2 regions of the Yersinia antarctica genome follow, and region 1 is predicted to be linked to the other one. Evidence: predicted binding sites of a transcription regulator. Region 1 holds the regulator's gene; the other holds the start of a gene.

Region 1 (6,224 bases):
TACGATAGAATGATTATAGGCGGCCCCGGTCATACTGAAGCTGGCGACTGACCCGAGTCCCATCAACCAGGCTTTGGGATTAAGGAACTGCAATAACCAGCCTTGATACAGACGCAACGGTTTTGGCGGTACGACATTGGTTTCCAATTTCTCATAGGCAGAAGTGGCAATTTTCCATGCCAGCCATAGCAGATATAGGCTACCCAAAATTTTCAGAACCAGATGGAGGGAGGGGTAGATAAGAATCAGGCCGCCGACACCAAAAGCCACCAACAGCAACATGCTCTGCATGCCTAACATAATACCTAACATCAGCCAGATAGAACGCATAAAGCCGAAGTTAGCCCCCGCAGAGGTCAATAACATATTGTTTGGACCGGGGGTAATAGCTGCAACCCAAAGAAAGCCTACCATTGAAAGAAATAAACTCAGTTCCATGAGACGGGTGCCTCTCACCCAAAATGATGCGCGATATACCCATGAAGCTAACAGTGTGTTATTGATCACACAAGAGCAACAACATGATTTCCATTCACTATATGCATGAATTATTTCGCCCACTGGCCGGAGCCAGTAATCCACATCTGCAAACACTGCTGCCACGGCTGGTCAGACGCCATGTGACATTGCAACCATTCTGGCAACGGCTGGAACTGCCTGATGGCGATTTTGTCGATCTGGCCTGGAGTGAAAATCCCGAGCTGGCGAGAGATAAACCCAGAGTCGTACTCTTCCACGGTTTGGAAGGTAATTTTTACAGCCCTTATGCCCATGGGTTATTAAGTGCATGGCAAGCCAAAGGCTGGCTCGGTGTGGTGATGCATTTTCGTGGATGCAGTGGAGAGCCAAATCGTAAGTCACGCATTTATCACTCCGGTGAAACAGAAGATGCTCGCTTCTTTCTCCGCTGGCTTCGAGAGCGCTATGGCCAGGTGCCAACCGCCGCCGTCGGGGTCTCTTTGGGTGGCAATATGCTGGCGATGTATTTGGCAGAGCAAGGCCAAGATAGCCTGTTGCAGGCCGCAGTGGTGGTGTCAGCACCACTGATGCTTGAACCCTGTGCTAATCGTATGGAGCAAGGTTTCTCCCGAGTCTATCAGCATTATTTACTGGGCCAACTAAAGTTAAATGCCACGCGTAAGCTTTTGCATTACCCCGGAAGTCTGCCTTTGGATCTGGCTCAATTGAAAGGGTTGCGGCGAATCAGAGATTTTGATGATGTCATTACTGCTAAAATTCATGGTTTTAATGATGCCGTTGATTATTATCGCCGTTGCAGCGCCCTGCCGCTATTGCCGCAGATTACGACTCCGCTGCTGATCATTCATGCCAAAGATGATCCGTTTATGACGGCTGAAGTTATCCCGGATCTCAGCGAGTTACCGGCCAATATTGACTATCAGTTAACCGAACATGGCGGTCACGTTGGTTTCGTCAGTGGCTCATTGAAACACCCACAAATGTGGCTGGAACAACGTATTCCGGCCTGGCTTTCCCCTTATCTGGAGCAACAGCAATGATAGTTCCCTGGCAGCAAGTTGACGGTGAAACGCTGGATAACTTACTTGAAGCCTTTGTGTTACGTGAAGGTACCGATTACGGCGAGCATGAGCGCTCATTAGCGCAAAAAGTCGAGGATGTGCGCCGCCAGTTGATCAGCGGTGAAGCCATATTGGTGTGGTCCGAATTACATGAAACCATCAATATTATGCCGCGCAGCGCATTTCGCGCCGGAGCAGAAGAGCAGCAATAGTCCTCTCGCTGTTACGAAGACATTGGCTGAAACAGGGTGACAAGCCCGCCACTTTGCCCTAAAAATAATCATCAACGATAAAAAAACAGGCGATTGCAGCCCAGTCACTGAAGATCTAACCCCCATGGAGTTACAGCTAATATGTCGACTAAACATCCGGTTATAGCCGTTACCGGCTCAAGTGGCGCAGGGACAACCACCACTAGCCTGGCGTTCCGTAAGATCTTTCAGCAATTGAATATTCGCGCAGCGCAAATTGAAGGTGACAGTTTCCATCGCTATACCCGCCCTGAGATGGATGCCGCCATCCGTAAAGCACGAGATCAAGGCCGACATATCAGCTATTTTGGCCCCGAAGCCAATGACTTTGGCCAGTTGGAGCAAAGTGTGTCGGAATACGGTGAACACGGCACTGGCTGTTCACGTAAGTATTTACATACCTATGATGAAGCGGTGCCATACAACCAAATTCCCGGCACGTTTACCTCGTGGGAAGCATTACCACAACCCACCGACGTGCTGTTTTATGAAGGGCTGCATGGCGGCGTGGTGACTGAACATCATGATGTGGCGAAACACGTCGATCTGTTGGTGGGCGTGGTACCTATCGTCAATCTGGAGTGGATTCAGAAATTAGTACGCGATACCGGCGAACGCGGCCATTCGCGTGAAGCGGTGATGGATTCCGTAGTGCGCTCCATGGATGATTATATCAACTACATTACGCCGCAGTTCTCACGCACTCATATCAACTTCCAGCGCGTGCCAACCGTTGACACATCAAATCCGTTTGCTGCCAAAGCGATTCCGTCACTGGATGAAAGCTTTGTGGTTATTCATTTCCGGGGTTTGGATCAAATTGATTTCCCTTACTTACTGGCGATGTTGCAAGGATCATTTATCTCTAATATCAATACATTGGTGGTACCCGGCGGAAAAATGGGGCTGGCAATGGAGCTGATTATGGCGCCGCTAGTGCAGCAGTTGCTGGAAGGGGAGAAAATCGGTTAATCTCCTTCATTCTTGAAGCCGCAGTATAGCAATGGCTGGAGAGAAAAAAATAATTTGACTCTATCCCAACCCAAAGTAATTGGAGCTGCAGGTAGGCAGCAAACGAACTCATCCCGATGAGCTTACATAAGTAAGTGATTCGGGTGAGCGAACGCAGCTAACAACCCTGCAGCTTCAAGTACGAAGGGTTTGCTTAGGCGATGTCACGGATCTCAAAACTGTGGGTAATCGTCGCCGCTTTACCCAACATCAGTGAGACGGAGCAATACTTTTCTGCTGACAGCTCAACGGCTCGTTCCACAATTTTGTCGGTCAGACCTTTGCCGCTGACAATAAAATGCAGGTTGATTTGCGTAAATAGACGCGGTGCCTCTTCGCGACGCTGCGAGGTTAATGTCACTTCGCAATCACGCACATCATTGCGGCCTTTTTGTAAAATAGAGACCACATCAATCGCGCTACAACCGCCTGCTGACATTAATAACATTTCCATCGGACTCGGTGCTTTGTCTCCAGCATTACCGTCCATCAACACCTGATGACCTGATGCCGATTCACCCAAAAATGTCAGCCCCTCAACCCACTTTACACGTGCCTGCATAACTCTTGCTCCCGGTTAAATTTTCTGATCCAGACTACCCTTTCATTTACAAACTGGCAATGTAACCCGATGTTCATCATGCTGAAGCGATACAACACAAGACACTGGCTTCATCCTGTGCTACAAACAGAACCGAAAGTGTTGTTTCTAGAATTAAATAGGGTAGCTTCTCAATACTCAGTGGAGGGTTTCTACCCGGTACGTATCTTGGCTATACCTTTCGGCAGTTGAGCAAATTAATATGCTACGAGAAAGTGTATTTTATAAGCACGCCGTACAGGGAACTCTGAGCCCTGTTATGTTAGGCAGCGATAACAACAGAGGATAACAGCGAATGGTTCTCGGCAAGCCACAAACAGACCCGACTCTCGAATGGTTCCTGTCTCATTGCCATATCCACAAATATCCATCGAAGAGTACGCTGATTCACCAAGGTGAAAAGGCCGAAACGCTTTACTACATCGTGAAAGGCTCCGTTGCGGTGCTTATCAAAGATGAGGAAGGTAAAGAGATGATTCTCTCCTATCTTAATCAGGGAGATTTCATCGGCGAACTTGGATTATTTGAAGAAGGCCAAGAACGTAGCGCCTGGGTTAGAGCAAAAACCGCCTGTGAAGTGGCTGAAATTTCTTACAAAAAATTCCGTCAGCTGATTCAGGTCAATCCAGATATTTTAATGCGCCTATCTTCACAGATGGCGAGTCGCTTACAGATTACATCTGAGAAAGTGGGCAACCTTGCTTTCCTTGATGTGACTGGGCGTATTGCACAAACGCTGCTTAATCTGGCAAAACAACCTGATGCCATGACCCACCCAGATGGGATGCAGATTAAAATTACCCGCCAGGAAATTGGTCAGATAGTTGGCTGCTCCCGCGAAACCGTGGGGCGGATACTAAAAATGCTGGAAGATCAAAACCTGATCTCCGCACACGGTAAAACGATTGTCGTCTACGGCACCCGTTAATTCCCCCTAAACTGGTGCCGATACTGTCGGCATCAGTTTTTTAATCTTTTGTGATCAATAAATTTCTGGGGCCTTTATGAAATGGCAACGGCTTATTTATCATCCTGAAGTTAATTACGCACTACGCCAAACATTAGTGCTCTGCCTGCCTGCAGCATTAGGGTTCGCTCTCGGCGAACTTCGGCTGGGCTTGATGTTTTCTCTGATACCCGCCTGTTGCAACATTGCCTCACTGGATACACCACACCAACATTTTTTCCGGCGTCTGCTGGTCGGCGGCGCGCTGTTTACTGTGAGTAGCTTCCTAACCCAGCAACTGCTGCTATGGGGTATTCCGTTGCCTGCTGTCATGCTCAGCCTGGCATTAGTTCTAGGAGTGAGTGGGGCGATTAGCCAATTGAATGGCCATTTGTTACCCGCGGCACTGATTGCTGCTATTTTCAGCCTCAGCATGGTGGGCCGCGCTCCGATCTGGCAAGCCCCGTTGCTGTGTGCCGTAGGGACACTGTGGTATGGGGTGTTTAACGGGTTATGGTTCCGACTCTGCAAGGATCAACCGATTCGCGAACCTTTGAGTCAGCTTTATCGCTTACTAGCCGATTATTGTGACACCAAATACAGCCTGTTTGCTCAGCACCTTGAGCCGGAAAAATCGATACCGCCGCTGCTGGACAGACAACAGGCGATTATGGACAAGATTAATCAGCTTTATCAGCAATTTAATCTGATTCATAACACCACGAAGAAAGAACAAAAACGGTTGTTGGGATTGTTCCAAATGGCTCTCGATTTGCAAGAGCACATTACTGCGGCCCTGATTCAGCCAGAAAAAGCACAAGAGTTAATGGAGCAGACACAGATTGAGAGCGTGATACGCCGTAATTGCCAGAAAATCTCAGCTCAAATGCGCAGCATCGCCAACGACATTCTCTATCACCACCATGCTGATGAGCATTTCACTGCCGATGATGGTCTGACAGAACTGGCAAGCATCGCACAGGCACACCCAGACAACCCGGTCGCACAATTCTACTACTACCATATCAGCCACGTGACCCAGCTATTGAGTGACCGGCGACCACTGTATGACCGTGACCTGATGTCCAGCCAACAACCACAACCTTTCTGGCCGGCGTTGATCAGCTATCTGTCGTTCAAATCAGGTGCACTGCGGGAAGCGGCTCGTCTGGGCGTAACACTGGCAGCAGGTAGCTATATCGGTAACTTAATTCATCTACCCAAACCTTATTGGATTTTGCTTACTGTGATGCTGGTAACGCAGAACGGTTATAACGCCACCAAGGTACGAATCCATCACCGTGCACTCGGCACCTTGATTGGGCTGATATTGGCAGCTGGTCTATTGCATCTGCCAATGCCAGAGGGTGCCACCCTTGGCATTATGCTGCTCATTACCCTTGCCGCTTATCTGGTTCAACGTAAAAACTACGGGCTATCTGTTGTTGGCAGAACCATAACCGCAGTCTATATCTTGCAATTATTGACCGGAGAAGGCGCTGACTTCTTGGTTCCGCGATTGCTAGATACCTTAATTGGCTGCGCATTGGCCTTTGCCAGCGCCCTATGGCTGTGGCCTCAGTGGCAGAGCGGTTTACTGCGTAAGAATGCCCATCAGGCGCTAGAGGCATATCAGAAGATTTTGCGCTTGCTGCTGACGCCTGAGCCTGATATCAACCAACTGGCCTATAAACGCATTGAAGTAAATAAGGCCAGTAACACCGTGTTAAGCTCCTTAAATCAGGCGATGCAAGAGCCGGGGTTCAACTCAAAATATTTGGCAGATATGCGATTATGGGCCACTCACAGTGAGTTGATTGTTGGGCATATCAATGAGATGACTATCCTGACGCGGGCTTATCCCTTGGGGAGTT
Region 2 (6,224 bases), 1.8 Mb from region 1:
TGATAAAACCAAAGGTGAAAGAAGCCAGGATTCATTATTACCATTTTATATAAATTAAAATGTGAAAGTATTACTGTCGCCTAAAATAAGTGGTAGAGGCAAAAAAAAAGACAGAAAAATAAACAAAAGGTAAACGGGAGATAGCGAATATGCCTACAGATGATAGCAAGAATGGAATTATCGACTACGTATCCACCGGGCATCTACCTGACCCAGACACTGTGGTTAAATTGGTGCAAGAAGCTCATAAACGTTTTGGTGCAGATACCGAAGGTGTAGTTTCTAGCGTTTATCCTGCATTGGAACGCGTTTCGCCGAATCTGTTTGGCGTCTGCATGGTTGGCACCAACGGTAAAGTGCATTCTGCCGGTGATGTAGATGTTGAGTTTACCATCATGAGTGTCTCCAAACCCTTTGTGTTTGCGCTGGTTTGTCAGGCTATCGGAGCCAAAGTTGCACGTGAAAAACTGGGCGTGAACAGCACCGGTATGGCATTTAACTCCGTTACTGCGATTGAACGCACGCCAGATGGCCGCACTAACCCGATGGTGAACTCCGGTGCGATTGCCACCACCAGTCTGGTACCTGGATCAACCAGTGATGAGCAGTGGAAATTTATCTATGACGGATTGTGCCGTTTTGCCGGACGCAAGCTGACACTAAACGAAGAAGTGTATCAATCTGCTTGTGAAACCAACTTCCGCAACCGTGGTATCGCTAATGTGCTGCATGGTTATGGCCGTCTGGGGTGCGATCCTCTTATTGCTACCGACTTATATACCCGCCAATGTTCGCTGAATGTCAGCGCCAAAGATCTTGCGGTGATGGGCGCGACACTGGCTGATGGTGGGGTTAACCCACTGACTCGCGAGCGGGTGGTGGACAACGATGTATGCCATTACGCATTAGCGGTAATGGTAACAGCAGGGTTGTACGAAACGTCTGGTGACTGGCTTTATGACATTGGTCTGCCGGGCAAAAGCGGTATTGGTGGTGGAATTGTGACGGTGTCACCTGGAAAGGGGGGGTTAGGGACGTTTGCACCGCTACTCGACAGTGCGGGTAACAGCGTTAAAGGGCAACTGGCTGCCCGGTTCTTATCACGTAGTCTTGGGATGGACATGTTTGTTTCTGAGCCTTACACCGAAAAGAGTTGAGTTACACGATCTGAGCATTGCGCAGACAGTCATATTGTTTCGTGTGCAAGGTTGATTTAAGAACGAGAGCACTTGGTAGACGAAATTATCTCGCAAACCAAAGGGCTCGAAAACAAGAATACATGTCAAAAGGACAGAGAATTTATGGCGAATCAATCAACTCACCGCGCTGGCGCGGAAGTTAAAGAATCCTGGGTGCCGATGATAACCATCGCATTAGCCCAGATTCTGATGTCATTCAACGTTGCTTCCCTACCGGTCGCATTGGGTGGGATGGTAAAAAGTTTTAATGTGCCACCCACCACGATCGCCACCGCGATTGTTATGTACTCATTATCTGTTGCGGGCTTCGTGATGTTGGGCGCCAAACTCAACCAACGTTTTGGGCCGCTGGTGGTATTTCGCAGCACAGTACTGCTGTTTGGTATCGCGCAGGTCATGATGACATTCAGCCCGAATGTTACTGTAATGATCAGTGCGCAAGCATTAAGTGGCTTGGCGGGGGCGGCTTTGGTGCCAGCTCTGGTTGCTTTGATTGCTGAAAACTATCGTGGTACACAACAGGCGACGGCGCTCGGTGCTTTAGGCTCAGCTCGAGCCGGTGCGGGTGTCGCGGCGTTTCTGATTGGTGGTGTCCTGGGTACCTATATCGGCTGGCGTCCAGCGTTCGGTATTTTGATTGTGTTATCGGCCGTGATCTTTGTGCTGAGTTTCCGATTGAAATCTGATAACGGTCGTCCTGAAGTGGGCATCGATGTGTTTGGGGTGGTACTGGCGGCATCGGCGATTATTCTGCTGTCGTTTGGTTTTAATAACCTGAACCGCTGGGGCTTCGGTCTGGTGCGTGATGGTGCGCCCTTTGATTTGTTAGGCTTCTCACCCGCGCCCTTCATGATTGTATTGGGTATTGTGCTGGGTCAGGCGTTTGTGGTTTGGACCCGTCGCCGTCAGGAACAAGGTAAAACACCGTTACTGGCACTGGAAGTGATTACCTCATCTACGGAAAAAGCGGCAGTATTCGCTATGTTTGCTGTGGTCGCACTGGAAGCGATGTTGAACTTCTCAGTGCCGTTGTATATCCAGATAGTGCAGGGCAGTACCCCGATGGCCACAGCGATTGCCATGATGCCATTTAACTTGTCAGTGTTCTTCTCCGCGATGCTGATAGTCCGTTTCTACAAGAAATTGACACCACGCAAAATTGGCCGTTATGGTTTTATCACCTGTACTATCGCCCTGTTGTGGTTGGCATTCGTGGTGCGCAATAACTGGAGTGAGTTCGCGGTACTGTTCGGTCTGGTGGTATTCGGTCTGGCACAGGGCGCATTGGTGACCTTACTGTTTAACGTATTAGTCAGTGCATCACCGAAAGAGTTGGCAGGCGATGTTGGTTCGTTGCGTGGTACGACTAACAACCTGGCAAATGCCATCGGTACTGCGGTTGCCGGTGCTTTGTTGGTCGGTTTGCTCAGTGCTAACGTGCTGCGTGGTGTGGCTGAAACGCCAATTCTGACGCCAGAAATTCAGGCTCAGATCAATATGGACAGCATCAACTTCGTCAGCAATGACCGCCTGCAAGGTGTGTTAGCTCAGACGACGGCGACACCGGAACAAGTTGCCGAAGCGGTGCGAGTCAATGAAGAGGCGCGTTTACGAGCGCTGAAATTTGGCTTACTGATTATGGCGTTGCTATCACTGCTGGCTATCTTCCCAGCAGGCCGCTTGCCTGATTACTTACCGGGTGAATTGCCTGCGGATAATCTGGATCCTAAAGCCCGCAAATAACATGCTGTATTGATAGAAGAAAACGCTAAAAAGAACCTGGCAGTGTGCTGCGAAAACAGCCACTGTCAGTGTTCAACCCGCTTTAAATCCCATCAGCTATAATCTCATCGACAGTGCGCCTTGTGGCGGCGCTGATGACTGATGCTCGTTTTACAACTTCAATATCGTAATCGCCGCGAACTGCAAGTGATGCATAAACTCACGCAGGATAAGCAGGCGTGCGGCAAACACATTATCTGCCGGTATCCCTTCAGAGGCTGCGGGTCTACCCATCATTACCGCCGCCAGCCTGTCAAACACCCGCTCTACCGCCTCAAGTGATAAGTGCATTTCGCTCTGTAAAGGCAAACCCGCGAGCAGAGCTATCTCGGCTATCTCGCTATCGGTGGTGACTAATTGCGAGGTTTTATTCAGCGCAGGGCTAATACGGATAACTTCATCTTCAACCACCATAATGGCGGTTTCCATCTCATCAGCCGTTGGCGGATTATGGCGGAAGTAGCGCTGAGCTGTATGGGTATCACCCACGGTAAGTGGCCATTGAGCACCAGTCGGGTCAATAATTACCGTGCTTGCATCACGACCAATATGCAGCAGGGTGATGACCTGCGCGCTATTACTGAGAGATGCGCGGATAGTTTCATATTCGGTCTGAATGCTATGCATTATCTACCACCTAAAGGGCTAGCGTTACTCAATTAATCCATGTGGAACAACCAAATTACCCCGGAAAACCTGCGGATTTACATGTTTACCCGCGCGGGCATCAATTAAGTCGACCACCTTTCTCGCCAATGTTTCTAATGAATACTCGATTGCTGGCACTGCTGGGATACCGGGTAATTGCACTGAACCATCCAGGCTGAAAACCATCACTTTATCAGGAACGGTATGCTTGAAGACATGCAATAGCGAGATGGCCTTTTGCGCTTCGATTTCATCCATTACCAACAGCGCATTAAATTGTGCGCCGTTATTCAATAGTGTCTGCAACGCCTCTGAAGAGGAGTGAACGTTACCCATCACTAAACTGCGGTTATAGGGAATCAGGTAATTCTCCAACGCCCGTTGATAACCCAGTAGCGTCTGTTCCGCCACCGTGCCAGAGGCATGATTTAACAGCGCAATATGTCGGCGGCCCTGACTGACCAAATAGTGACAGGCAGTTTCTGCTGCGAATGAGTGGTCGAATAAAATACTGTTGGGGGTAGAGGACTCAAGACAATCAATCATGATGATATTTTCATCATGAGATGGCAGCGCAAAGCGTGCGCCGATGATGATAATGGCATCACACAAACCATTGGCGAGCTCAGCGACAGCATTTACTACCCCGATGCTATTGTCGGCAAAACGCAGTAATAAATGCTTTTGATGCTGGCTAAACTGTTTTTCCAAGGCAAACAGATAACTGGTTGTTTGCTGAATGTGTTCAGTAGCGCAAATCACACCGACACACCCGGTTGACTGTGCAGTCAGAAACTGGGCGATGACATTCGGTTTATAATTCAGAGTCTCAACGGCCTTCATCACCGCCAGACGGCTCTCTTCCTTGACGCCGCGTGTACCGCTTAACACCCGGGACACTGTAGCTTTAGATACGTTGGCTAACCGCGATACATCATTAATAGTCGACATAACTTCACTCCACTTTATCTGATCAATGGCCAGAGGGCCTGGTCAGTTCCCTATTTCCTTGGTTCCAGTCTTACTGCATCTATTCTATACCGCGATCATCATAACGGAAACCGTTGTTACCAAGGAGTATCCAATAAAACAGCTCCCAGTGCTTAGCTTTTTGTGACGTCTTTCACAACTGCATATCTTTCAGTGGTTAAATATTTGAGCGCGCTCTCATATCTATTCTGTTTGCATGGAAACCGGTTTCCATTTTGTTTCCAATGAGGCTCAATATGACAAATTACTCTGAGGCGATACGTAATGAAAAAGATAATGTTGTGCTGCTCCGCCGGGATGTCTACCAGCATGTTAGTGAAAAAAATGTTGGCTGAGGCAGCAACGCGCGGACTTGAGGTTCAGATTGATGCTTTCGGTGCCAGTGAATTCAATGAACAGTTCAGCCGCTATCAGGTTGTGCTATTGGGACCACAGGTGAAATATATGCAACGTGATTTGGCGGCAATCGCTGAGCCTTTAGGGATCCCGGTGATGACTATCGACATGATGGATTACGGTATGCAACGCGGTGATAAGGTGCTCGACTTCGCCTTATCTCTTATTAATGCAGTGAAATAAAAGGTATCTGCCATGAGTTCTCTTTACCAAGCAATGGTTGGAATGATAGAGCAAACCATTACGCCACTGGCTGGGCGGCTGGGGCAACAAAAGTACATAATCGCCATTCGTGACGGGTTTACCTCGGCACTGCCGTTTATGATTATTGGTTCATTTATGCTGGTGTTCATTTTTCCGCCGTTTTCTGCGGACACCACATGGGGTTTTGCCCGTGGTTGGTTAAACTTCTCAAGTACCTATCGCGAGCAATTGATGCTGCCTTTCAATCTCAGCATGGGGGTGATGACCTTCTTTATCTCGGTGGGGATTGGTGCCAGCCTTGGGCGGCAATATAAGTTGGACCCAATCATGACCGGTCTGCTGGCATTGATGTCCTTTTTGCTGGTAGCAGCACCTTATGCTGATGGGCACATTTCAACCCAATATTTCTCAGGACAAGGGATTTTCACCGCCATCGTGACCGCGGTGTATTCCACGGAGTTGTATGCATTCCTCAAACGCCACAATATTACTATCCGCCTGCCGAAAGAAGTGCCGACCGGGGTTGCACGATCTTTTGAAATTCTGATCCCCGTAGTGGCAGTGGTTGCGACATTGCATCCACTGAATTTATTTATCGAATCCTCCACAGGAATGATTATTCCAGAAGCGATTATGCACCTGTTGGCACCTTTAGTTTCTGCCTCAGATTCGCTACCTGCCATTTTGTTGTCGGTTCTGTTATGCCAAATTTTGTGGTTTGCCGGTATCCATGGCGCATTGATTGTGACCGGTATCATGAACCCGTTCTGGATGACCAATTTGGCGCTAAATCAAGCGGCTTTAGCTGCCGGAGCGCCGTTACCTCATATCTATTTGCAAGGTTTCTGGGATCACTACCTATTGATCGGTGGTGTGGGTTCGACTTTACCGCTGGCCTTCCTGCTATTACGCAGCAAAGCCATTCATCTGCGTACTATTGGCAAAATGGGGATAGTCCCAAGCTTCTTTAATATTAATGAACCGATTCTGTTTGGTGCCCCCATC

What was found. Region 1 encodes CRP, which controls carbon source genes, mostly activating them, when cyclic AMP is high. Its sites were predicted from a motif close to ATGTGANNNNNNTCACAT; they were not measured.
Region 2: ACWJJO_RS09630 (PTS sugar transporter subunit IIB) is a predicted target of CRP. The motif match lies at 4,741-4,758, and genes of this name have one in related genera.

The regions. Positions count from the first base shown of each region.
Region 1 is NZ_JBSJQF010000001.1:282,948-289,171, reverse strand. It holds gene ACWJJO_RS01145 (LysE family translocator) at 1-438, opposite strand, end outside; gene ACWJJO_RS01140 (hydrolase) at 540-1,520, shown strand; gene ACWJJO_RS01135 (YheU family protein) at 1,517-1,753, shown strand; gene ACWJJO_RS01130 (phosphoribulokinase) at 1,895-2,764, shown strand; gene ACWJJO_RS01125 (OsmC family protein) at 2,958-3,365, opposite strand; gene crp (cAMP-activated global transcriptional regulator CRP) at 3,700-4,332, shown strand; gene ACWJJO_RS01115 (YccS/YhfK family putative transporter) at 4,409-6,224, shown strand, end outside.
Region 2 is NZ_JBSJQF010000001.1:2,078,045-2,084,268, forward strand. It holds gene glsA (glutaminase A) at 150-1,157, shown strand; gene ACWJJO_RS09615 (MFS transporter) at 1,302-2,942, shown strand; gene ACWJJO_RS09620 (hypothetical protein) at 3,093-3,608, opposite strand; gene ACWJJO_RS09625 (LacI family DNA-binding transcriptional regulator) at 3,633-4,580, opposite strand; gene ACWJJO_RS09630 (PTS sugar transporter subunit IIB) at 4,884-5,198, shown strand; gene ACWJJO_RS09635 (PTS sugar transporter subunit IIC) at 5,211-6,224, shown strand, end outside.